DNA from 2 places in the Streptomyces sp. NPDC048566 genome. Region 1 is predicted to be linked to the other one. Evidence: riboswitches for the same ligand, from Rfam matches in the RefSeq annotation. Region 1 holds a riboswitch; the other holds the start of a gene.
What was found. Region 1 has a riboswitch for cyclic di-AMP ahead of ACGFS9_RS01160 (NlpC/P60 family protein). Riboswitches for the same ligand answer to the same signal wherever they lie in the genome.

Region 1 (10,766 bases):
CGCCTCGAGTACGGGCTCGACCATGCGCAGCAAGAGCGCGTAGTCCGCCGGAGCCATGCGCAGGCGGAGCATTTCGAGGTACAGGTCGAGGGGCCGGTCATCCGGTGCCTGCTCTGATGCGTCCATGGAGCTTCGCCTTCCCCAATGTGGACGACATGATCGCGTCTCACCCCAGGATGCTGTGAATCGGCGCACACCGCCGGTCGAGATCGCCTCCCGGGAGGCCGTCGAGAGGGCTTGTGCCCAGCGTGCGCCCGGCGCAAGCCCCCTCGGGACGCATCCGCAGGACTCGGCCGTCCGGCGTCCGGGAGCCTCGGCCCCCTCGTGCGCGCCGGGCGCCGAGTCGCTCCCGGCCGTCCCGGCCGTCCCGGCGTGGCATCGGCCGGGGAAGCGCCGCCCGGTGCGGGCGGGCGGCCCCGCCGAGCGCTTGCACCGGGCACCGTCAGGTGGCCTGATGGAGGGACTGGTCCCCGGGTCCTGCCGCGGCCGGACGGTGGGACAGGGTCGGGTGCTCCGCCGAATCCACCGTGGGCACGACCGGGTCGCGGCGGGAGACGGGTGAATCAGGTGGCGGGAGCGGAGTTCGACTACGCGGACGTCTTCCGCGCGCTGCCCGGGATGGTCGCCCTGCTCACACCCGATCTGGTCTTCGTCGACGCCAACGACGAGTATCTGGGCTCCTCCGGCCGGTCGCGTGAGCAACTCGTCGGCCGGTACCTGTTCGACGTGTTCCCGGACCGGCCGGACGACCCCGCCTCCGACGGCGCACGCAACCTCGGGGCGTCGCTGCGCCGCGTGGTGGAGACCCGGGAGCGCGACGCGATGGCCCTCCAGCGCTACGACGTCGAGTCGCCGGAGCGGCCGGGGGTGTGGCACGAGCGGTACTGGAGTCCGGTGAACGTGCCGTTGCTCGGCGAGGACGGCTCGGTGATCCTCCTGGTCCACCGGGTGGAGGACGTCACCGAACTGATCCGGGCCCGGGGGCGACGCACGGACGTCGAGCGCGCCGGCGTCCTGGAGGCGGACCTGTTCACCCGCGCCCGGGAACTGCAGGAGATCAACGAGCGGCTGCGCAAGGCGCACGCCCGGGAGCGGTCGGTGGCGCTCGCGCTCCAGGACGCGCTGCTGCCGGCCGCTCAGTACACGGGCCCGCACCGGGCGGCCGTGCGCTACCGGCCGGCCACCGGGGCGCTCAACGTGTGTGGGGACTGGTACGACCTGGTGGACCTCGCCGACGGGCGGATGGCGATCGCGGTGGGGGACGTGGTGGGCCACGGGCTGTCCGCCGCGTGTGTCATGGGCCAGTTGCGCAGCGCCCTCAGCGCGGCGTGCCGGGCCTCGCGCGGTCCCGCCCGCGCCCTGGAGGTGCTGGGTCTGTACGCGCGTTCCGTCCCCGGCGCGGAGTCCACCACCGCGGTGGCCGTCGCCGTGGACTGGCGGACGCGTACGGTCACCTACAGCAGTGCGGGGCACCTCCCGCCGCTGCTGCTCCGCGGCGACGGGCGGGTGGAGTTCCTCGACCGGGCCACCGATCCACCGCTGGGCGCCCGGCCGGAACACGTGGCCCGCCCCGAGGCGGGCACCGGCTTCCGGGTGGGCGACACGCTGGTGCTCTACACGGACGGGCTGGTCGAACGGCGCCGGGAGGACATCGACGTCGGCATCGGACGACTCGCCGCAGCGGTGTCCGCTCACCGGGGCGACGATCCCGAGGCACTCGCCGACGCCCTGCTGACCGAACTCCTGCCGCCCGGCGGGGCCACCGACGACACGGCCCTGGTGATCCTGCGGCTGTGAGCCGTCGGGTCGCAAACAGCCGGCTCCGCGTGTCCGGCCGGGCGTTCGGAGCCGGGTGTTCCGGCGCGAAGAAGACGCGGGTGACCGTCACAATGCGGGGTATACGGGCGATCACATCGCCGACCGCACCTCAAGGCCCGCGGGGCACGCACGCTAGGAGTTCCTGTGACCACCTACGTCATCACCGTTCCCGGGACGTTCGTCCACGGCGTCTCGGAGGCCTCCCGCGCAGACGTCGAGCGCAGGCTGCGCCCTCAGGACCCGCAGAACACGGACCTGGGCGAGACCGAGGAACTGAGCCTGCTCACCGTCGACGAGAACCACACGTTCTCCGTCCGTCTGGAGGTCGAGGCCGCCGACCGGCGCACCGCCGAGGCGGAGGCCGTCCGGCTCGTGTCCGGTGCCCTGCGCGAGAGCGGCCTCTCCGAGAACGACGCCCCGCTGGGCCCGGCCGCCGTCACGGGGATCGACAGCGATTTCTGAGCGGACGGCAGGACGGCGCGGCCGGCGGCGGAGTGCTCCGTGGCCGGCCGCGCCGTTCGTCAGACCGGGCGGACGACGCGGTGGACGGCGGCCGGGCCGGTCCACTGCACCGGCTCCTCGGTGATCCGGCCGCCGGGGCTGGGCGCGTGCACCATCACGCCGTCGCCCGTGCACAGGCCCACGTGGCTCAGATCCTCGTGGAGGAAGACCAGGTCTCCCGGCAGCATGGCCTCCGGCGCGATCTCCGGCCCGATCCCCGACTGGTCCTGGATCGTCCGAGGCAGCAGCACACCGGCGCTCCGCCAGGCGGCCCGTGTGAGCCCCGGGGAATCGTACGAACCGGGTCCCGACGCTCCCCGGACACACGGCCTGCCGAGCTGGGCCCGGGCGAAGGCCACGGCCTCCGCGGCCCGGGTGTCGTAGCCGGTGACCGGCGGTGCCGCGAGGACCGCGGTACCGCCGGTGTCGAACCCGGCGTCCGGGCCGGCCGGCCAGGGAGCGCCCGGCGCGGGCCGTTCGGCGGCCGCGGGCCACACCGGACGCGGGTCCGCGTACGGCGCCGCGGCCGGGTCCGACCAGGGGACGGTCGTCGACCAGGGCTCGAACGGGATGCCCGGCTCCGGGGCGCCCTGCACCGGCGCGCGTCCCGTGTCCGCGGCGGGCCACGGGAAGCCGTCGGCCGAGACCGGGGCGACGGGCGCGGCCGGCAGGGACCCGGTCTCCCACGGCGCGAAGCCGGCCGACGGGGCCTCCAGAGCGGCCGGAGCGGATTCCGCCGCCGGGTACGCCACCGGCAGGGCGGCGTCGGGCCGCGCGGCGTGCCGGCTCAGCATCTCGCGCGCGGCCACCAGTTGGCGCCGGGCACGGTCCTTGCGGAACCGTGGGGAGGACGGGTCCCCGGACTCGGGCCGGGCCGGCCCGGGAGTGGGCCAGGGCGTGCCGCCGGTGTCGGGTGCGGTGAGGGCGGCCTCGGCCGCCGGTGCGGACGCGGGGGCCGCGGTCAGTTCGAGAAGGGGGCGGGCGGTGAGCTCCGCGCCGGGGGCGGGGGCCGGCTCGGCGCCGGGTCCGGCCGTCAACTCCGCCACCGGACGGGGACCTTGCCCCAGCTGCGCGGCCGGGAGTTCCGCGGGGAGTGCCGCATCCCGCGCCGTCCGGGGGGGCGCGGGATGCGGCAGCGGCTCCCGGCTTGCGGGAAGCACCGCCGCGACGGTGGGCCCGAGCCGGGACCGCGCGCCGTCGAACCACTGGCGCATCAGGTCCTCCCGGGCCGGATCGGCGGCAGCGGGCTCCGCCGCGGCGGGCCGTGGGTCGGCGGGCCCGCGGGCGGCGGAGCGGCGCTCGACCCGGCGGGAACGGGCCGCAAGCGCCCGGGTCGCGTTGAAGTTCCCGGTGTCGTCCTCGGCCCGGTCGTAGAGGGATGCGAGCCGCCTGCGGACTTCTTCGCCGCTGGGCTGGGTGCGTTCCGGCGCCATGGGGTTGGCACTCCTTCCGTCATCCGCCTACCGGGTTAGCTGTCGGGTTCGGGCGGACGGCTGTGGAAGGTGTGCCCTACGGCCGCTGCCCGTGCGGCAGCCGGCCGATTCACCCCGGGTTCGGTGGGTCCCCGGCTCCGGCCGCCGCGGGGACGGGCCGAACTCGGCGGAGGCCGCACCGCCCGGCGTGCTGTCGCCGGAGGGAATCGGACGGCCGGACGTCAACTTAGCCAAGTTGTGCACCCCGTGTGAAGATCCACGTCCCAGATGTCCGATACGTTTTCGTGACCTTCATCGCATCGCCGCGCTGCGCGACGTCGGGGGCACGGTCGGTCGGCGAACCGGCCTGCGACACGGGCGGGTTCGACGGAGCGACTTCCGGGGCGAGGCCCCGGGGCGCCGGCGAGGACCGGTCCGCCCACCCGGCGGCGCGGCCACCCGCCGGGAGCGTGCGGCTCGCCCGCCCTGGTCCGCGGGGACGCCGCAGGTGCGCACAGAACTGGCGTTCCCTGACAGCTTGTTCGGCATCGGCGGCTGTCGATGGCCGGGCTCTGACCGGATTTGGCCGACCTGGCCGGATCTCCTCCTCGGCCGCGCGTCCGCCCTACCGTCGACAGGGCAGAGGCCCGCCGGCGGCCACGAGAGCGAGTCGAGGATTCCCCCGTGCACGATGCACCGATCTACGCCCAGTTGGTCGCCGAACGCGGTGACATACCGACACTCGTACGGAGCGAAGCCCGGCGGCTGCAGCGCGACTTCGAGTGGATCCTCAGCTGGGATCCGTCCACGGGGGGACTGCCCGGTTCCGCACCGCGCACACCGGCGGGCACACGCCGGCCCTTCTCCCCGGGCCCCGATCCGGCCGACCGACTCGACTCGGCGTAGGACCGGTCCCCCGGTGCGAACCGGGGCTCAGAGCACACCCGGGCGGCCGTCCGGCCCCGCCGCGGGCAGGACGCCGTCCGCGCCGTCGGCGCCCGGCAGCAGCGCGGCCACCGCGGACGCCGTGACCCGGTGCCAGGTCCGGGCACGCCGCAGCATCGCGTGGTCGCCCCCCGCGACCCGCACGGCGCGTGCCGTGGAGCCCTCCCCCGCCGCCCGTCGGACCAGGGCGAAGGACGCCGCCGCGTCGGTGATGCGGTCCCGGTCCCCGTGCAGCACCACCAGGCGCGTGTCGCGCAGGTGGGCGACCGGCTCGCCTTCGGGGCACCAGGGTGCCAGGGCGACCACCGAGCGGACCTGCGGCGCCGCCGCGGCGCGCAGCGCCGCACGGCCGCCCATCGAGTGACCGACGAGCACGACCGGCACCTCGCCGACCATTTCGGTGAGTTCGGCGAGTGCGCGGTGCACGTCGGCGAGCGGGTCGGCGGCGCTTCCGTTCCAGCCGCGGACGCGGTAGCGCACCTCGGCGACCACGACGCCGGGGTCCGGCACGGACCGCAGGACGGAGCGGACGAACGGCCGCATGCGGAGCCGGGAGACGTGCCAGGGCCGCGACGGGGCCAGGCTGTCGGCCCGTCCGCCGTGCAGGATCAGCACCGCGGCCCGCGCCGGTCCCTCCTCCCCGCCGGGCATCCGGTGCGGCGCCAGCGCCGTGAGGCCCCGGGCCGTCCCGGGCCGCGTTCCCTCGCGGTCGGACATCCTCGCGGAGCCTCGCATGGCACCTCTTCACCGTCGGGGCGCCTGGACGCCGCTGCCTCGTCCGCCGACGACGGTCGCCGGACACCGGATATCCGTAGCCCGATCGCCCGCGGTTTGGTCACGCCTCCGCGGCGTGCCACGGCCGCTTGGCCGTGCCGTGGCGCAGGGACCGGGGCCCGCTCCGCCTTCCCGGTCGCCGCGCCTGTCACCGGTCGTGCGACGGCCACCGCGCCCATCATCGTCGATCACCCGAGGGCGCGCAGCAGTGCCCGTGTCGAGCCACGGCCTCGCCTGCTCGGTTCCCGGCCCGCGGCGCCGTCCGAACGGCTCGGCCGGTGGCGCGTCCCGCACGGCTCCCGCCGGCCGGAAGCGCCCGCGGGACGGGGCGAGGGGAACGGGTCGTCGGGTCGGCCGGGCGCGGGCGGGGCGGCCGGTGCCGCTCGGCTCAGTCCGCCGGTCCGGGGCGGGTTCCGTATCCGCTGCGCCACTCCTGGTAGGCCCGCCACAGGCGTTCGGCGCGCGGACAGCGGCCCGATTCCCGCTGGCAGACCCGGCAGTCTCCGACATGGCCGATGTAGGCGGCTTCGGGAGTCTCTCGACCCGGTTGCGGATTCGTCATGGCCCTCGGCACCCCTCGGCGCGACGCGCCCCGAGCGCGACGTCGCTACTGATGCCGTACTTCCGTTCGCCGGGCCCCGGCGGATGCACCCGGAGCCGGCCGATCGTGTTCCGGGCGGCCCCGTCGCCCGGAACACGATCCGCATCAGTCGAGCAGGCCGACGTCCTGCGCCATCGCGGCCCACTCCTCCGGCGACGGTCTGCGCACCACCAGAGTGTCGACGGCGAAGTCCATCGCGCAGACGTCCGGATCGGGCGGCGGGTGGTAACGCCCCGCGCACACCGACAGGTTGACGATGAGATAGGCCTCCCAGTGCCTGCCCACCCCGCGCCGGTCGGCGAACGCCCGGACGCCGTTCACCCACCACACCACGCGGTGCGGGCCGAACTCGACCACGAGGTCCACCCAGGCCCCGGGCCGCACCGACCCGTCGTGGTGGTAGTGGTGGGAGTCGCGGACGTGGTTGGAGAGTTCGAGCAGGTCGGGATTGTCGGGGTGGTACTCGAAGACGTCGATCTCCTGACCGCCGTCCCGCCACGTCCAGATCGCCGGCCACGCGCCGCGGGCGTCGGGCAGGCGCACCCGGGCCTCCAGCACGTCTCCGGACCGGACCATGAAGCCGTCCTCGCTGCCCTCGGTGGTGAGCAGTCCCGCGTTCCACAGGCCGTCGGGGCGCCGGGTGGCGCGGAAGACGCCCGTGCGGGAATAGGAGGGGTCGTCGGTGAGGTGGTCGAGTTTGTCGTCCCGCGGGTTGACGGGACCACCGTCGGGATAGGCCCACGAACGGCCCGCCACCCACTGACGGGTGGAGGTGAAATCCGCGGTGAAGACGACATCGGACACACGCGGCTCCTCGGCGACGGCGTTCGCGTACGGCCCAGGTTCTCCCCCGCGGGCCCCGGCCCACACGCCGTTCGCACGGACCGGCGACCGAAACAACTCTTCGGAGTGAACACGGGGGACTCGCGGCGCGGGGACGGCGCCCGCCCACGCGAGCGGCGCCGATCGCCGCCGCGTCCGGCGGATCCGCCCGGTCGGCGGACCGCCGTGAGGGGCGTCGCGGACGGCGGGCACGGAAGTGCCGGAGCGCACCGGCGGGTCGCGGCCCCGTGTGCACGGCCGCGGCCCGCCCCGGAAGCAGGCCGCCCCCGTGCCGACCCCGGCACGAGGGGCGCTACGGGGGCGGGGCGGGAGCGGCGCGAGGCATCCGTCCGGCGGTCAGAAGCGCGGAACCGGCGCCTGGCTCTCCACCAGTTCGGCGGCCTCCTCGGGAGTGCCCACGGACGGCGGCGAGCCGTCCAGCGGCCGGCGCGCGGTCTCCTTCATGCAGGCCACCGCGACGACGCCGACCAGCGCCGCGGCCATGGCGTAGTAGGCGGGCATCAGCTCGCTGCCGGTCACCGAGATCAGCGCGGTGATCACCAGCGGGGTGGTGCCGCCGAAGAGGGAGGCGGAGAGGTTGTAGCCCACCGAGAGGGAGCCGTAGCGCACCTGGGTCGGGAACAGCGCGGGCAGGGCCGCCGACATCGTGCCGAGCATGCAGACCAGGGACAGGCCCAGCATCAGCATGCCCGCCGACACCGCCACCAGGCTGCCCTGCCGGACGAGCAGGAAGGCCGGGACGGACAGCACCAGGAAGCCGAGCATGCCGGTCATGAGCAGCGGTTTGCGGCCGAAGCGGTCGGAGAGCCGGCCCACCCGGGTGATGACCAGCATCAGCACCACCATGGTGGCGATCAGCACCAGCAGGCCGTGCGTCTCGCTGTAGCCCATCTCGTCGGAGAGGTAGGTCGGCATGTACGACAGCAGCATGTAGTCGGTGATGTTGTAGGCGCCGACCAGGCAGATGCACAGGATGAGCGTCGGCCAGTAGTCGCGGAAGATCTTCGCGAGGTCGCCCTTGGCGGACGCCTCGACGGCCGTGGCCGCGTCGGACGCCGCGTGCGAGGACTCGTCCTCCAGCTTCCGGAAGGCCGGCGTCTCGTCCAGCCGGAGCCGCAGATACAGGCCCACGAGTCCGATGGGGCCCGCGACCAGGAACGGCACGCGCCAGCCCCAGGACTCCATGCCGCCGCTCCCCAGTACGGAGGTCAGCACGGTGACCAGGCCGGCCGCCCCCACGTACCCGGCGAGCGTGCCGAGCTCCAGGAAGCTGCCGAAGAATCCGCGGCGCCGGTCGGGCGCGTACTCCGCGATGAACGTGGAGGCGCCGCCGTACTCACCGCCCGTCGAGAAGCCCTGCACGAGCCGGAAGAGGATCAGCAGCACCGGAGCCCAGAAGCCGATGGTCGCGTACGACGGGATCAGGCCGATAGCGCAGGTGCCGACCGCCATCAGGATCATGGTGACGGCGAGCACCTTCTTGCGCCCGATCCGGTCGCCCATGGGTCCGAAGACCATGCCGCCGAGCGGGCGGACGAGGAAGGACACCGCGAACGTCGCGAACGACGACAGGAGCTGGACGGTGCCGTTGCCGGAGGGGAAGAAGACGTGCCCGATGGTGACGGCGAGGTAGCTGTAGATGCCGAAGTCGAACCATTCCATGGCGTTGCCGAGCGACGCCGCCTTGACCGCACGCTTGACCGATGCCTCGTCCGTGACGGTGATGTCGGTCCGCCGCAACGGGGGGTTCCTGCGCCGCCGCACCGCTCTGAACAGGGTGCGGTGACGCCTGACCGCCGCCGGATCGACCGGGTCCGTCTCGGTGACTGCCATGAAGCGTCCTCTCTGCCTGCTCTGGGCGTGCCCGCGTCCGGTACCACGCGATGTCCACACAGTCGTTTACTCGTTCATGGCACACGCAAACGGATTCGCCGGCACGACGATCTTCGTCACCGGGCGAGCGGCCGGGGCCTCGCCGTGTCCTCGCCCGGCATCCGCTCGTTCACCGGCCATGTCACCAGCTGATCCGATCAACGGGCCGCACGCCACCGCCCGCCGCCCGGCGGTACCGCCGGGCCGGACCGGGCCCCGCCCCGGAAGCCCTCCTGCCTCCGCCACGCGGCCCCCCGGCGCGGGCAGGAGCCCGTCGGCCGCGCCCGACCGCGCCGCCTGCGCCAACCGCTGGTGCACCGTCATCTACTGACCTGCTCCGGAATGCCGGCGGGTCGGGGCCGCGACGGACTGCGCGGCCCGCGCCGGGCGGGGAGACTCGTCCCATGGAACACGACGCGCACGGGAAGCCCGGCTGGGTGGTCGCCGCCGACGGCGGACGACCGGAGGGCCGGAACTGCTCCCACCTGGAACAGCCGGCCCCCGGGACCGGGCTCCCCGGCGCCGCAGGCTGCGCGGAATGCGCCGCCCGCGGCACCACGTGGGTCCATCTGCGGGCCTGTCTGACCTGTGGTCATGTCGGCTGCTGCGACAGTTCGCGGGGGCAGCACGCCACCGCCCACCACGAGCGCACCGGGCACCCGGTCGCCCGCTCCGCGGAGCCCGGCGAGGACTGGGCGTGGTGCTACGCGGACGAGGTGTTCCTGCGGCCCGCGCCGTGAGCGCCCGCACGCTCCGGGCCGGCACCCTGCTCGGCGCCCGCGGGGCCGGCCGGCGGCGGGGCCCCTCGGGACGTGTCACCGGCCCGTGCCATGCTGGAGTTCCGGATCATGACGCGGGAGCGGGGAACAGCACAGCGTGAGGACAGTGACCAAGCCGAGCCGGGCGGGGATCTGGGACCGGTACGCGGCCTCCGACCCGGGGTTGCTCCGGTTGATGGCCGGGCTCCGGACCGTCGGTGCCATCGCGCTGACGCTGGCCGTGCTCAGTCCGCTCGGCGCCGACGTCACCCACATGGTGGCCGGGGCGATGGCCGCGATGGTCGGCACGTTCGCCATCAAGGAGAAGCAGCGCGGCGACCAGGCCCGCACCCTGCTGCTCGGGCTGCCGGTGGCCGTCGCCGCGATGACGCTGGGCGCCTGGCTGAACCGCCATGTCGTCGCGGGCGACCTCTTCTTCATCGCGCTGATCTTCACGGCGGTCTACAGCCGCCGGTTCGGGGACCGCGGATGGGCGCTCGGACTCATCGGCTTCCAGGTCTACTTCGTCTCCCTCTTCGTCGGCGCCACGTTCGCCGCGCTCCCCGGACTGTGCGGGACGCTCGCCGTCGCGTTCGCGTGCAGCGCCGCGGTCCGGTTCGGGCTCGTCGTGGAGACGCCCGAGCGCATCCTGCTGCGGCTGCGCGAGGCCTTCCGCGCGCGGCTGGCCCAGTTGGTGTCCTCCCAGATCGACCTCCTCGACGCGCCCCCGGACCGCGCCGAGAAGGCTCTGGAGGACGTGCGGCAGAACACCGCGCGCCTGCACGAGACCGCCATGATGATCCAGGGGCGCCTGGAGGAAGGCACCAGCGACAGCACGGTCGCCTCGCTGGTGCAGCGCAGGGTGGCCGACGCCGAGATCTCCGCGGAGCGGCTCGCCGTCCTCATCCTCACCGCGCGCAGCGCCGAGCGGGCGGACACCCTCACCCTGCACCTCCCGGACGCTCCGCTGCCCGCGCCGGGCGACCGGCTGCGCGCGCAGGACGACACGACCGCCGTCCTCCGGCGCGACCTCGAGGCGCTGCGGCTGCTCGTCGCCCGCCCGGTCGCCGGCGAGCGCGGGACCGGGGTCGCCCAGGTGCGCAACCGGCTGCTCGGGTACCGGGACGAGGAGAACCTGCCGCGCGCCTCGGCCGCCGTGCAGGACGTGTTCCGCGGTATCGGCGAGGCGGCGCGGTCCGTCCTCGGTCTGCGGCTGGCGCTCGACGGCCCTCAGGACGAGTC
Region 2 (10,766 bases), on a different contig from region 1:
GATCGACGCGTTGGCGTCGCCCATCTGCGCGTAGGCGATCGTTCCGCCCTTGATGACGAGGTGCGGTTTGACCCCGAAGAATGCGGGCTCCCAGAGCACCAGGTCGGCGAGCTTGCCGCTCTCGACCGAGCCGATCTCCCGGGCGAGCCCCTGCGCCAGCGCGGGGTTGATGGTGTATTTGGCGACATAGCGACGTACGCGGTGGTTGTCGGCGCCGCCGTCCCCGGGCAGCGCGCCCCGGGCGCGCTTCATCACGTGGGCCGTCTGCCAGGTGCGCATGATCACCTCGCCGACCCGGCCCATGGCCTGGGAGTCGGACGAGATGATGGAGATGGCGCCGAGGTCGTGCAGGATGTCCTCGGCGCCGATGGTCGAGGGCCGGATGCGGGACTCGGCGAAGGCCAGGTCCTCCGGCACCGCCGGGTTCAGGTGGTGGCACACCATCAGCATGTCGAGGTGTTCCTCGGCGGTGTTGACGGTGTAGGGCCGGGTCGGGTTGGTGGAACTGGGCAGCACGTACGACTCGGAGACCACGGACATGATGTCGGGCGCGTGCCCGCCGCCCGCACCCTCGGTGTGGTAGGCGTGGATGCCGCGCCCGGCGATCGCGGCGAGGGTGTCGGCGACGAAGCCGGCTTCGTTGAGCGTGTCGGTGTGGATGGCGACCTGGATGCCGGTGCGGTCCGCCACCGTGAGGGCGGCGTCGATCGCGGCGGGCGTCGCCCCCCAGTCCTCGTGGATCTTCAGGCCCAGGGCGCCGCCGCGGATCTGCGACAGCATCGCGTCGTGCGAGACGGTGTTGCCCTTGCCGAGCAGACCGAAGTTGAGGGGGTATCCCTCCATCGCCTCCAGCATCCGGGCCAGGTGCCAGGGACCGGGGGTCACGGTGGTCGCCTTGGAGCCCTCCGCGGGACCGGTGCCGCCGCCGACGAGCGTGGTGATCCCGGAGGCAAGGGCCTCGTCCGCGATCTGCGGGCAGATGAGGTGCACGTGCGCGTCGATGGCGCCCGCGGTCAGGATGCGCCCGTTGCCGGCGATGATCTCGGTCTCCGGGCCGATGACCAGATCGGGGTGGACGCCGTCCATGGTGTCCGGGTTGCCGGCCTTGCCGATGCCGGCGATCCGGCCGTCGCGGATACCGATGTCGGCCTTGACGATCCCCCAGTGGTCGATGACGACGACCCCGGTGACGACCGTGTCCGGGGTGCCGTCGGCGCGTGTGGCGCGCGACTGGCCCATGGACTCGCGGATGACCTTGCCGCCGCCGAAGACCGCCTCGTCGCCGGCGAGTCCGGGGCCGCCGGAGCGGTCCTCCTCGATCTCGACGAACAGGTCGGTGTCGGCGAGCCGGATGCGGTCGCCGGTGGTGGGGCCGAACAGGTCGGCGTAAGCGGCCCGTGAGATCTCAGGCATCGAGGGCACCTCCGGTCTCGCCGCGCAGCCCGTGCACCGTACGGGTGCCGGCGAGCGGCACGAGTTCGACGGCGACGGGGATGCCGGGTTCGAAGCGCACGGCGGTGCCGGCGGCGACGTTGAGCCGCTTGCCCCGGGCGGCTCCGCGGTCGAAGTCGAGTCCGGGGTTGGCCTCGGCGAAGTGGTAGTGGGAGCCGACCTGGACGGGCCGGTCGGCGGCGTTCAGGACGGTCAGGCGGGTGACCTCACGGCCCTCGTTGTAGCGGACGGGGCCGTCGGCGAAGCGGATCTCTCCGGGAATCACGATGTCGCTCCCCCGTTCAGACGATCGGGTCGTGGACGGTGACGAGCTTGGTGCCGTCGGGGAAGGTCGCCTCGACCTGGACGTCGTGGATCATCTCGGGGATGCCCTCCATGACGTCGTCACGGGTGAGGATCTTGCGTCCCGAGGACATCAGCTCGGCCACGGTGCGGCCGTCCCGGGCGCCTTCCAGGAGGTGCGACGTGATCAGCGCGACCGCCTCGGGGTGGTTCAGTCTCACCCCGCGGGCCCTGCGCTTCTCGGCCACGTCGGCGGCCACGTGGATCAGCAGCCTCTCCTGCTCGTGCGGGGTCAGTTGCACGGCGTCCCACCTCACAGTCCTCGCTCCGGACCGTGCGGGGCCCGGGTGCCGCAGCCATCGCGGCGGGATAGATGTAACACACCGACACATGGCGCGTTCTTCGCCGATCCGGACACAAGAACCCCCGGCGGCGTGGATCGGCAGATTAGTGGGGCGGAGTTTCAACTACGTTAACCAGCCATTGATCACCCCATGACCGGCAGCCGACCGGTCGCATACCCGGCGCGGAGCGCGGACCCGGGCCGCATCACCTCCGAGGGGGACCCGACACCCGGCCCGCCCGTCACGGCCGCCCCGCCCACCGGTCGCGGGGCGCGGCACCGGGGGCGCGCGCCCGGACCGTATACGGCACGGACGGTGCCGGGGCGTCGCGCGCGCACCCTCCCGCCCGGGCACCGGGTCCGGGTCCGCACCGGCGCGGCCCGCCGGCCGGACGCGGGGAGCCGGCCCGGCACGGCCGCCCTCCCCGGGATCACGGATCGCGGACCGCGGCGGACGGCGCGCCCCGGGCGTCCCCGGCGCCGGGAGCGGGAGTCCGGTCACGACCGGGGCCTCTCGGCGAACGGCGTACGGCCTGTACCTTTTTGACAGACGTCGAGTCATCGACCGCGAGGAGGCGTGCCCATGCAGCGCCCGTCCGCCCGCCCCGTCCCGCCCGTACCCGCCGGCCCCTCCACCCCGGGACGGCCGGGACCGGAACCGCCCCTCCGGATCGACACGCCGAGCGCCCCCTGCACCGCCGCGCGCCACCGGGCGCCGGAGCCGGACCCCCGGGCCGGCACACCGACCGCCGCCCCGCGCCGGGGAGTCGGCCCGCGGCACCGCGGTCACGGGCACCGCGCGCCGCACCGGGCGGGCGGCCGGTGATCCCCGACCCGCCTCCGCTGCCGGCCCTGACCCGTGCGGAAGCCGAGCTGATCGACCGCTACCTGGACGTCGTCGACCTGGTCGGCCGGATCAACCCGGCGCGCCCCGGGGACACCTACCGGGGGCTGCGTGCGGCCCAGGCGCTGGTCGGGAGGGCGACCGCGCTGCGGGACGCGCTCGCGCTGATGCACCAGCGGGGCGAGAGCGAGGTGCACGCCTCCACCCTGGCCAGGGCCCTGCGCGCGCTGGACGGCGAGCGGCGGACCGCGCGGGTCACGACGCCTCCCGAGCCCGGCAGTTGAGGCACCGCGCGCGGACGCCGCAGGCACCCCGGCCCGCGACTCAAACGCACCAGATGGTGTACCCCCTGATGGCGTAGAAATCGGCACTTTCCCGGGCCCCCCGACTTGCGCGACGGGAAGGGCCCCGGCGCGGATCGGGAGGCTCCGGCGCAGGTGCGGGCGTCGTCCGCGGCCCCAACACCCCTTCGAACACAGAGGCGTCCACCCGAACGGGTGAGTGGTGAGTAAGCCCACAAAACACCGGTTCCGCTCGGATTTTCCGACGTTCATGGGTGAAGATCCCTTCCGACGACAAGCCCCCGCCACGGCGGCGGGGCGGTCCGGGCGGACGCCGAGTCCTGCCGCCGCCCGGATGACCGGTCGACAGAAGTGGATCGGCAGGAGTGGAGGACCCAGCACGACGGTCCGCCGGAGCAGCCCTCCGGGCGGTCCTTGGGGTGAAGCCGCGCCAGCGGCCGGGCAACTTCGCCAGCCCGAATCCGACAGGTCATCCTTCACAGGCGGCTGACGAAGGGTTGCGCATGACTGCGCTCAATCGTGTCCCGTCGCTGTGGACCAGGGCCGGTACGGCCTCGGCCCTCACCCTCGCCGCCGTGGGCGGCGGCCTCGTGCTCCCCGGTGGGGCGGCGGAGGCGCAGGCGGCCACCACCGCGACGAAGGCGCTCCGGGTGGCGGCCTCCAAGCACGGCGCCCCGTACAAGTACGGCGCCACCGGGCCGCACCGCTTCGACTGCTCCGGGCTGACCCTCTACTCGTACAAGAAGGCGGGCAAGAAGCTGCCGCGTACGGCCGCGGCGCAGTACAACACGTCCCACCACGTCTCCGCCTCGCACCGCAAGGCCGGGGACCTGGTCTTCTTCCACTCGGGCCGGAGCGTCTACCACGTCGGCATCTACGCCGGGAAGGGGAGGATCTGGCACTCGCCGAAGACGGGGGACGTGGTGAGGCTGCAGAAGATCTGGACGCGGAGCGTCTGGTACGGCCGGGTCGGCTGACCGGTCCGCCGGCGGCGGCTCGGACCGCCGCCGGCGAACGGCACCGGGTCCGACCGCCCTCGCGGCGCCCGGCGGCCCGCTTCCCGGGGGCCGAACCGCCGCGCGTCCGGTGCGCCGGCCCCGGGGCGCCCCGCCCCGCGGTGCGCGCGGCCCGGTGCCGGGACGGCGAAGCCGGCCGCGCCCCTCCGGACGGGCGGGCGGCACGGCGGAGCCGGGCGGGCTACCCCTCGGGCGGGGCCCCTCCCGCGGCGACCGGCTGGACCGCCGCCGTCCAGGGCAGCTCGATGGAGACCGTCTTGCCGCCCTCCCGGGTGGCGCGGACGCTGAGCCTGCCGCCGCACTCCTTGGCGAGCCAGCGGATGATGACCATCCCGCGGCCGTTGTCCTGCTGGACCGCCGCGGGCAGCCGCCGGGGAAAGCGCGGATGACTGTCGGTGACCCCGATCCGCAGGCGTTCCTCCCGTTCGAGGCACACGTCGACCGTGAAGGTGGGGGACTGGCCGAGGGTGTGCTGCACCGCGTTGGTCGCCAGTTCGGACACCACCAGGCGGACGGTCTCGGCGACCTCCGCGCCGTCCGGCAGACCCCACTCGGCCAGCACGTCCGCCACGAACCTACGGGCCACCGAGACCGAGACGGCCTCGCTCGGCAGAGTGACGGCTGCTTCCTGGTGATCTGCCATGGCGACGTCGTCCCTTTCCCACGGGACCGGAGTCCGACACGGAGCGGATGGTTCGAGTACGGTCCCGGACTGGTGCTTGCGCAAGACTGCCACTACCGGGCCGGTCGCGGGTGCGATCCACCGAGTAATGCATATATCTGTCGCTCGATGCGGTGAACTCTGCGTCGGCAGAGCGTATTCGGGCGACTTGAGAGGAGTAGGGAGAACGGGCATGCAGCACGGTCCCGCGGTACGCCGCCGCAAACTGGGTGCCGAACTGCGTGCGCTGCGCGCCGGCACGGGTCTCACGAGCGGCCAGGCGGCGGGGCTGCTCGGCTGGCACCAGTCGAAGGTGAGCCGCATCGAGACCGGCACCAGCGGGGTGAAACCGGCCGACGTGGAGCGTCTGCTGGACGCCTACGGTGTCGCGGACCCCGAACTGCGCGATCTCCTGGTCGTGCTGGCGGGCTCCGAGGGCAACGGGCGGCACCACTGGTGGCACGCCTACCGCGGGGTGCTGCCGCCCGCGTACCGCGACTTCATCAGCCTGGAATCGGGGGCGAGCGGGATGCGGACCCTGGAGACCTCCGTCGTTCCGGGCCTGCTCCAGACGCCCGAGTACGCGCGCGCGGTGACGCGGGCCGCCGTGGAGGGGCTGGAGGAGAGCAGGCTCGACGCCCTGGTCGAGGTGCGGCTGGCCCGGCAGGACGTGCTGCGGGCCGATCCTCCGCTGGAGCTGTGCGCGGTGCTCGACGAGGCGGTGCTGCGGCGGGAGGTGGGCGGGCCGGAGGTGATGTCCCGTCAGCTCCGGCGGCTCCGGGAGGCCGCGACCCTGCCCCAAGTCCGGCTTCAGGTACTGCCGTTCGCGGCCGGGGCGCACATCGGGATCACCGGGCCTTTCGTTATCTTCTCCTTTCCGAACACTACTGATCTGGATGTGGTTGTTCTCGACCACTTGACGAGTAGCCTCTATCTCGAACGGAAAGAAGACCTCCAGGCCTACACGGAGGCCTTCGACACCCTTCGGTTCCACGCCCTTTCGCCCGAGGACTCGTTGGACTACATCGCCGGGATAGGTGACGGCGCGTAAGGAGGCACCCCCCATGTCTGCATCGCCTCGGTACGTACCCTCCAGCACTGCACTGCGCGACGTGCGCTGGCTGCGCAGCAGCCGCAGCACGGGAATGAACAACTGCGTCGAGACGGCTCGCCCCGGCTCCGGACCGTGGTCCGGGACGGTGGCGGTACGCGACTCGAAGAACCCGGCAGGGCCCGCCCTGCTGTTCGCCCCTGCCGCCTGGGAGGGGTTCGTCAGCGGTCTGGCCTGATCCGGGACCGGATCACCGGCTGCGGCTGATGACGTCCACCGCCCGCCCGATCTGCTCGTCGGTGAGGTCGGCGCGGGCCGTCAGCCGCAGCCTCGACACCCCGTCGGGCACCGACGGGGGACGGAAGCAGCCGACGGCGAGGCCCGCCTCGCGGCAGTCGGCCGCCCACCGCAGGGCCCGTTCGGGGGACGGTGCCCGCACGGAGACGACGGCGGCGTCCGGACGGACCGCCGACAGGCCCTCGGCCGTCAGCCGGGCGTGCAGGGACCGCGCCACCTCGCGCGCCCGCGCCGCCCGCCGGGGCTCCTCGCGCAGCAGCCGCAGCGCGGCCAGCGCCGCGCCCGCCGCGGCCGGGGCGAGACCGGTGTCGAAGATGAACGTGCGCGCCGCGTTGACGAGGTGGTCCACGACCGCCGCCGGGCCGAGGACCGCCCCGCCCTGACCGCCCAGCGACTTGGACAGGGTGACCGTGGCGACGACGTCCGGCGCCCCGGCGAGTCCCGCCGCGTGCGGCGCGCCGCGGCCGCCGTCCCCGAGCACGCCGAGCCCGTGTGCGTCGTCCACGACCAGCCCGGCCCCGTACTCCCGGCAGGCGAGGGCCAGTTCACCGAGCGGCGCGGCGTCGCCGTCCACCGAGAAGACCGTGTCGGAGACGACGACGGCCGGCCCCTCGTGGGTACCGAGTGCCTTGCGCACACCGGCCGGGTCCGCGTGCCCGACGACCTGGGTGGTGCCCCGGGCGAGCCGGCAGCCGTCGATGAGCGAGGCGTGGTTGCCCGCGTCCGAGACGACGAGCGAGCCGTGCGGGGCGAGGGCCGTGACGGCCGCGAGGTTGGCCGCGTAGCCGGACGAGAAGACGAGCGCGGACTCGAAACCGCAGAAGTCGGCCAGTTCCCGTTCCAGCTCGGTGTGCAGTTCGGTGGTGCCGGTGACGAGCCGGGAGCCCGTCGCGCCGCCGCCCCAGGTGCGTGCCGCCTCCGCCGCGGCGGCCGTGACCCGCGGATGGCGGGCCAGCCCGAGGTAGTCGTTGCTCGCCAGGTCGAGCAGCGGCGACCGCGCGGGGCGCGGGCGCAGCGTCCGGACGAGGCCCGCGGCCCGGCGTGCCGCGGCCTGCTCGTCGATCCAGCCGAACGCCATGAGTCCTCCGGGCCGTCGTCGCGGGGTGTTTTGTAGGCAGTGCACAGACCCTAGCGGGGGGACCAGCCGCCCAGGATGTGGCAATACCCACACGTCGAACCCACTCTGTTGTCCGATCTCTCCTTGGCCGGGACCGGTCGCATAGGCCAGGATCGGACCTCATGGACCTGCTGAACACGCTGGTGGACAAGGGGCTTCGGCGCGAGCTGCCGACCCGCGAGGAAGCGCTGGCCGTACTGGCCACGTCCGACGACGACGTACTGGACGTGGTGGCCGCGGCCGGCCGCGTGCGCCGGCACTGGTTCGGGCGGCGAGTGAAACTGAACTACCTCGTCAACCTGAAGTCGGGCCTGTGCCCGGAGGACTGCTCGTACTGCTCGCAGCGTCTCGGTTCGCAGGCCGGGATCCTGAAGTACAGCTGGCTCAAGCCCGACGAGGCGTCGCGTGCGGCGGCGGCCGGGCTCGCCGGGGGCGCCAAGCGGGTGTGCCTGGTGGCCAGCGGCCGGGGGCCCACGGACCGGGACGTGGACCGGGTGTCCGACACGATCAAGGCCATCAAGGACCAGAACGAGGGCGTCGAGGTGTGCGCCTGCCTCGGTCTGCTCTCCGACGGCCAGGCGGAGCGGCTCCGCGCGGCGGGCGCGGACGCCTACAACCACAACCTGAACACGTCCGAGGGGACGTACGGGGACATCACGACCACGCACACCTACGCCGACCGGGTCGACACGGTCAACAAGGCGCACGCGGCGGGACTGTCGGCCTGCTCGGGCCTGATCGCGGGCATGGGCGAGTCGGACGAGGACCTGGTCGACGTCGTCTACGCGCTGCGCGCCCTCGACCCGGACTCCGTCCCGGTGAACTTCCTGATCCCGTTCGAGGGCACCCCGCTGGCCAAGGAGTGGAACCTGACGCCGCAGCGCTGCCTGCGCATCCTGGCGATGGTCCGCTTCGTCTGCCCGGACGTCGAGGTCCGGATCGCCGGAGGACGGGAGGTCCATCTGCGGACCCTCCAGCCCCTCGCGCTCCACCTCGCCAACTCGATCTTCCTCGGCGACTACCTGACCAGCGAGGGCCAGGCCGGCAAGGCGGACCTCGACATGATCGCCGACGCCGGGTTCGAGGTGGAGGACACGGGCGAGACGACCCTGCCCGCGCACCGGGCCACCGCCGGAGGGTGCGGATCGCACACGGCGGCCGGGTGCGGTTCCCCCGCAGACGGCGGCTGCGGCTCTTCCGAGGGCGCCGGGGTGTGCGGCACCGCCCCCGCCGGCGCGGAGCCCGAGGTCCCGCGGAGCGCGCCGGCGGGCGGCCGGACCGACCTCGTCGCCGTCCGCCGGCGCGGCGCGGGAACGGATCTCGCGCCCAATGCCTGACCTGTCCGTACGTGAACTGCTCGACCTCGACCGGCGGCACGTCTGGCATCCCTACGGGCCGATGCCGGGCCGGCAGGAACCGCTGGTCGTGGAGTCGGCCGACGGGGTCCGGCTGCGGCTGGCCGGCGGTGCGGGCGAACTGGTCGACGGCATGTCCTCCTGGTGGTCGGCGATCCACGGCTACAACCACCCGGTCCTCAACGAGGCGGCGCGCGGCCAGCTGGACCGGATGAGCCACGTGATGTTCGGCGGGCTGACCCACGAGCCCGCCGTGCGGCTCGCGAAGCGGCTCGCCGACATCTCGCCGGCCGGCCTGGAGCACGTCTTCCTCGCCGACTCCGGATCGGTCTCGGTCGAGGTCGCCGTCAAGATGTGCCTCCAGCACTGGCGTTCGCTGGGCCGCCCGGCCAAGCAGCGGCTGCTGACCTGGCGGGGCGGCTACCACGGGGACACCTGGCAGCCCATGTCGGTGTGCGACCCGGAGGGCGGGATGCACGAGCTCTGGCAGGGCGTGCTGCACCGCCAGGTGTTCGCCGACGCGCCTCCCGCCGGCTACGACGCCGGCTACGCCGACCGGCTGCGCGCGCTGATCGGCGCGCACGCGGACGAACTCGCGGCGGTCATCGTCGAACCGGTGGTGCAGGGCGCGGGCGGAATGCGCTTCCACTCCCCCGCCTACCTGCGCGTGCTGCGCGAGGCGTGCGACGCGCACGACGTGCTGCTGGTCTTCGACGAGATCGCCACCGGCTTCGGGCGCACGGGCGAACTGTTCGCGGCGGACCACGCGGGCGTGACTCCGGACGTGATGTGCGTCGGGAAGGCGCTGACCGGCGGCTATCTGACGATGGCGGCGACGCTGTGCACCGCGCGGGTGGCCGAGGGCATCTCGCGCGGCGAGATCCCGGTGCTCGCGCACGGGCCGACGTTCATGGGCAATCCGCTGGCCGCGGCGGTGGCGTGCGCGTCGGTCGACCTGCTGCTGGCGCAGGACTGGCGGACCGAGGTGAAGCGGATCGGCACCGGGCTGCGGGACGGGCTCGCGCAGGCGTCCGCCCTGCCCGGCGTCCGGGACGTGCGCGTGCTCGGCGCGATCGGGGTGGTCCAGCTCGACCACGAGGTGGACATGGAGGCGGCGACGGCGGCTGCGGTGCGCGAGGGCGTGTGGCTGCGCCCGTTCCGCGACCTCGTCTACACGATGCCGCCCTACGTCACGGACGACGGGGACGTCGAACGGATCACGCGCGCCGTGTGCGCGGCGGCACGGGAGGGCTGAGATGCCGGTACTGGTGATCACGGGAACGGGCACGGAGGTCGGCAAGACGGTCGTCACGGCGGCCGTCGCCGCCACGGCGCTCGCGGCCGGCCGGTCGGTGGCGGTGCTCAAGCCCGCGCAGACCGGGGTGGGACCGCGGGAGCGGGGGGACGCCGACGAGGCCGCGCGGCTCGCCGGAGCCGTCACGACCCTCGAACTCGGCCGCTATCCCGAGCCGCTGGCCCCCGCCACCGCCGCCCGGCGGGCCGGTCTCGCGCCGGTGGCGCCGTCCGCCGTCGCCGAGGCGGCGGCCAAGCTGGCCACCGAGCACGACCTCGTGCTCGTGGAGGGGGCGGGCGGGCTGCTCGTCCGCTTCGACGACGAGGACGGGACGCTCGCGGACGCGGCACGGCTGCTCGACGCGCCGGTGCTGGTCGTCGCGGCGGCCGGGCTCGGCACGCTCAACGCCACCGAGCTGACGGTACGCGAACTGCACCGTCGCGAGCTGGAGTCGACCGGCGTCGTCATCGGCAGCTGGCCCGCCGAGCCGGATCTGGCGATGCGCTGCAACCTCGCGGACCTGCCGGCCGTGTGCGGCGCGCCGTTGCTGGGGGCGGTCCCGGCGGGCGCCGGGTCAAGGACGCCCGCCGACTTCCGCGCGGGCGCTCCGGGGTGGCTGGACCCGCGGCTCGGCGGGCGCTGGAACGCCGACGCGTTCGCCGCGGCGGGCGGCGCCTGAGCCCCGCCGTCCGGTACGGCTCGGCAGCAGGCCGGCGGAGCCGTACCGCGTCCGGCGCGACGGGGCTTTCGCG

Region 2: linked by a shared signal. The riboswitch ahead of ACGFS9_RS05150 (C40 family peptidase) and the one ahead of ACGFS9_RS01160 (NlpC/P60 family protein) in region 1 are both predicted to bind cyclic di-AMP.

The regions. Positions count from the first base shown of each region.
Region 1 is NZ_JBICWL010000001.1:273,612-284,377, reverse strand. It holds gene ACGFS9_RS01175 (hypothetical protein) at 1-126, opposite strand, end outside; gene ACGFS9_RS01170 (PP2C family protein-serine/threonine phosphatase) at 619-1,797, shown strand; gene ACGFS9_RS01165 (hypothetical protein) at 1,963-2,280, shown strand; gene ACGFS9_RS01160 (NlpC/P60 family protein) at 2,340-3,752, opposite strand; cyclic di-AMP (ydaO/yuaA leader) riboswitch at 3,761-3,931, opposite strand; gene ACGFS9_RS01155 (hypothetical protein) at 4,416-4,637, shown strand; gene ACGFS9_RS01150 (alpha/beta hydrolase) at 4,665-5,393, opposite strand; gene ACGFS9_RS01145 (beta-glucanase) at 6,157-6,855, opposite strand; gene proP (glycine betaine/L-proline transporter ProP) at 7,231-8,727, opposite strand; gene ACGFS9_RS01135 (UBP-type zinc finger domain-containing protein) at 9,171-9,506, shown strand; gene ACGFS9_RS01130 (FUSC family protein) at 9,721-10,766, shown strand, end outside.
Region 2 is NZ_JBICWL010000002.1:294,591-305,356, forward strand. It holds gene ACGFS9_RS05130 (urease subunit alpha) at 1-1,413, opposite strand, end outside; gene ACGFS9_RS05135 (urease subunit beta) at 1,406-1,717, opposite strand; gene ACGFS9_RS05140 (urease subunit gamma) at 1,734-2,036, opposite strand; gene ACGFS9_RS05145 (hypothetical protein) at 2,900-3,205, shown strand; cyclic di-AMP (ydaO/yuaA leader) riboswitch at 3,525-3,723, shown strand; gene ACGFS9_RS05150 (C40 family peptidase) at 3,727-4,200, shown strand; gene ACGFS9_RS05155 (ATP-binding protein) at 4,421-4,882, opposite strand; gene ACGFS9_RS05160 (helix-turn-helix domain-containing protein) at 5,094-5,951, shown strand; gene ACGFS9_RS05165 (DUF397 domain-containing protein) at 5,965-6,189, shown strand; gene ACGFS9_RS05170 (8-amino-7-oxononanoate synthase) at 6,202-7,326, opposite strand; gene bioB (biotin synthase BioB) at 7,488-8,702, shown strand; gene ACGFS9_RS05180 (adenosylmethionine--8-amino-7-oxononanoate transaminase) at 8,695-9,975, shown strand; gene bioD (dethiobiotin synthase) at 9,977-10,693, shown strand.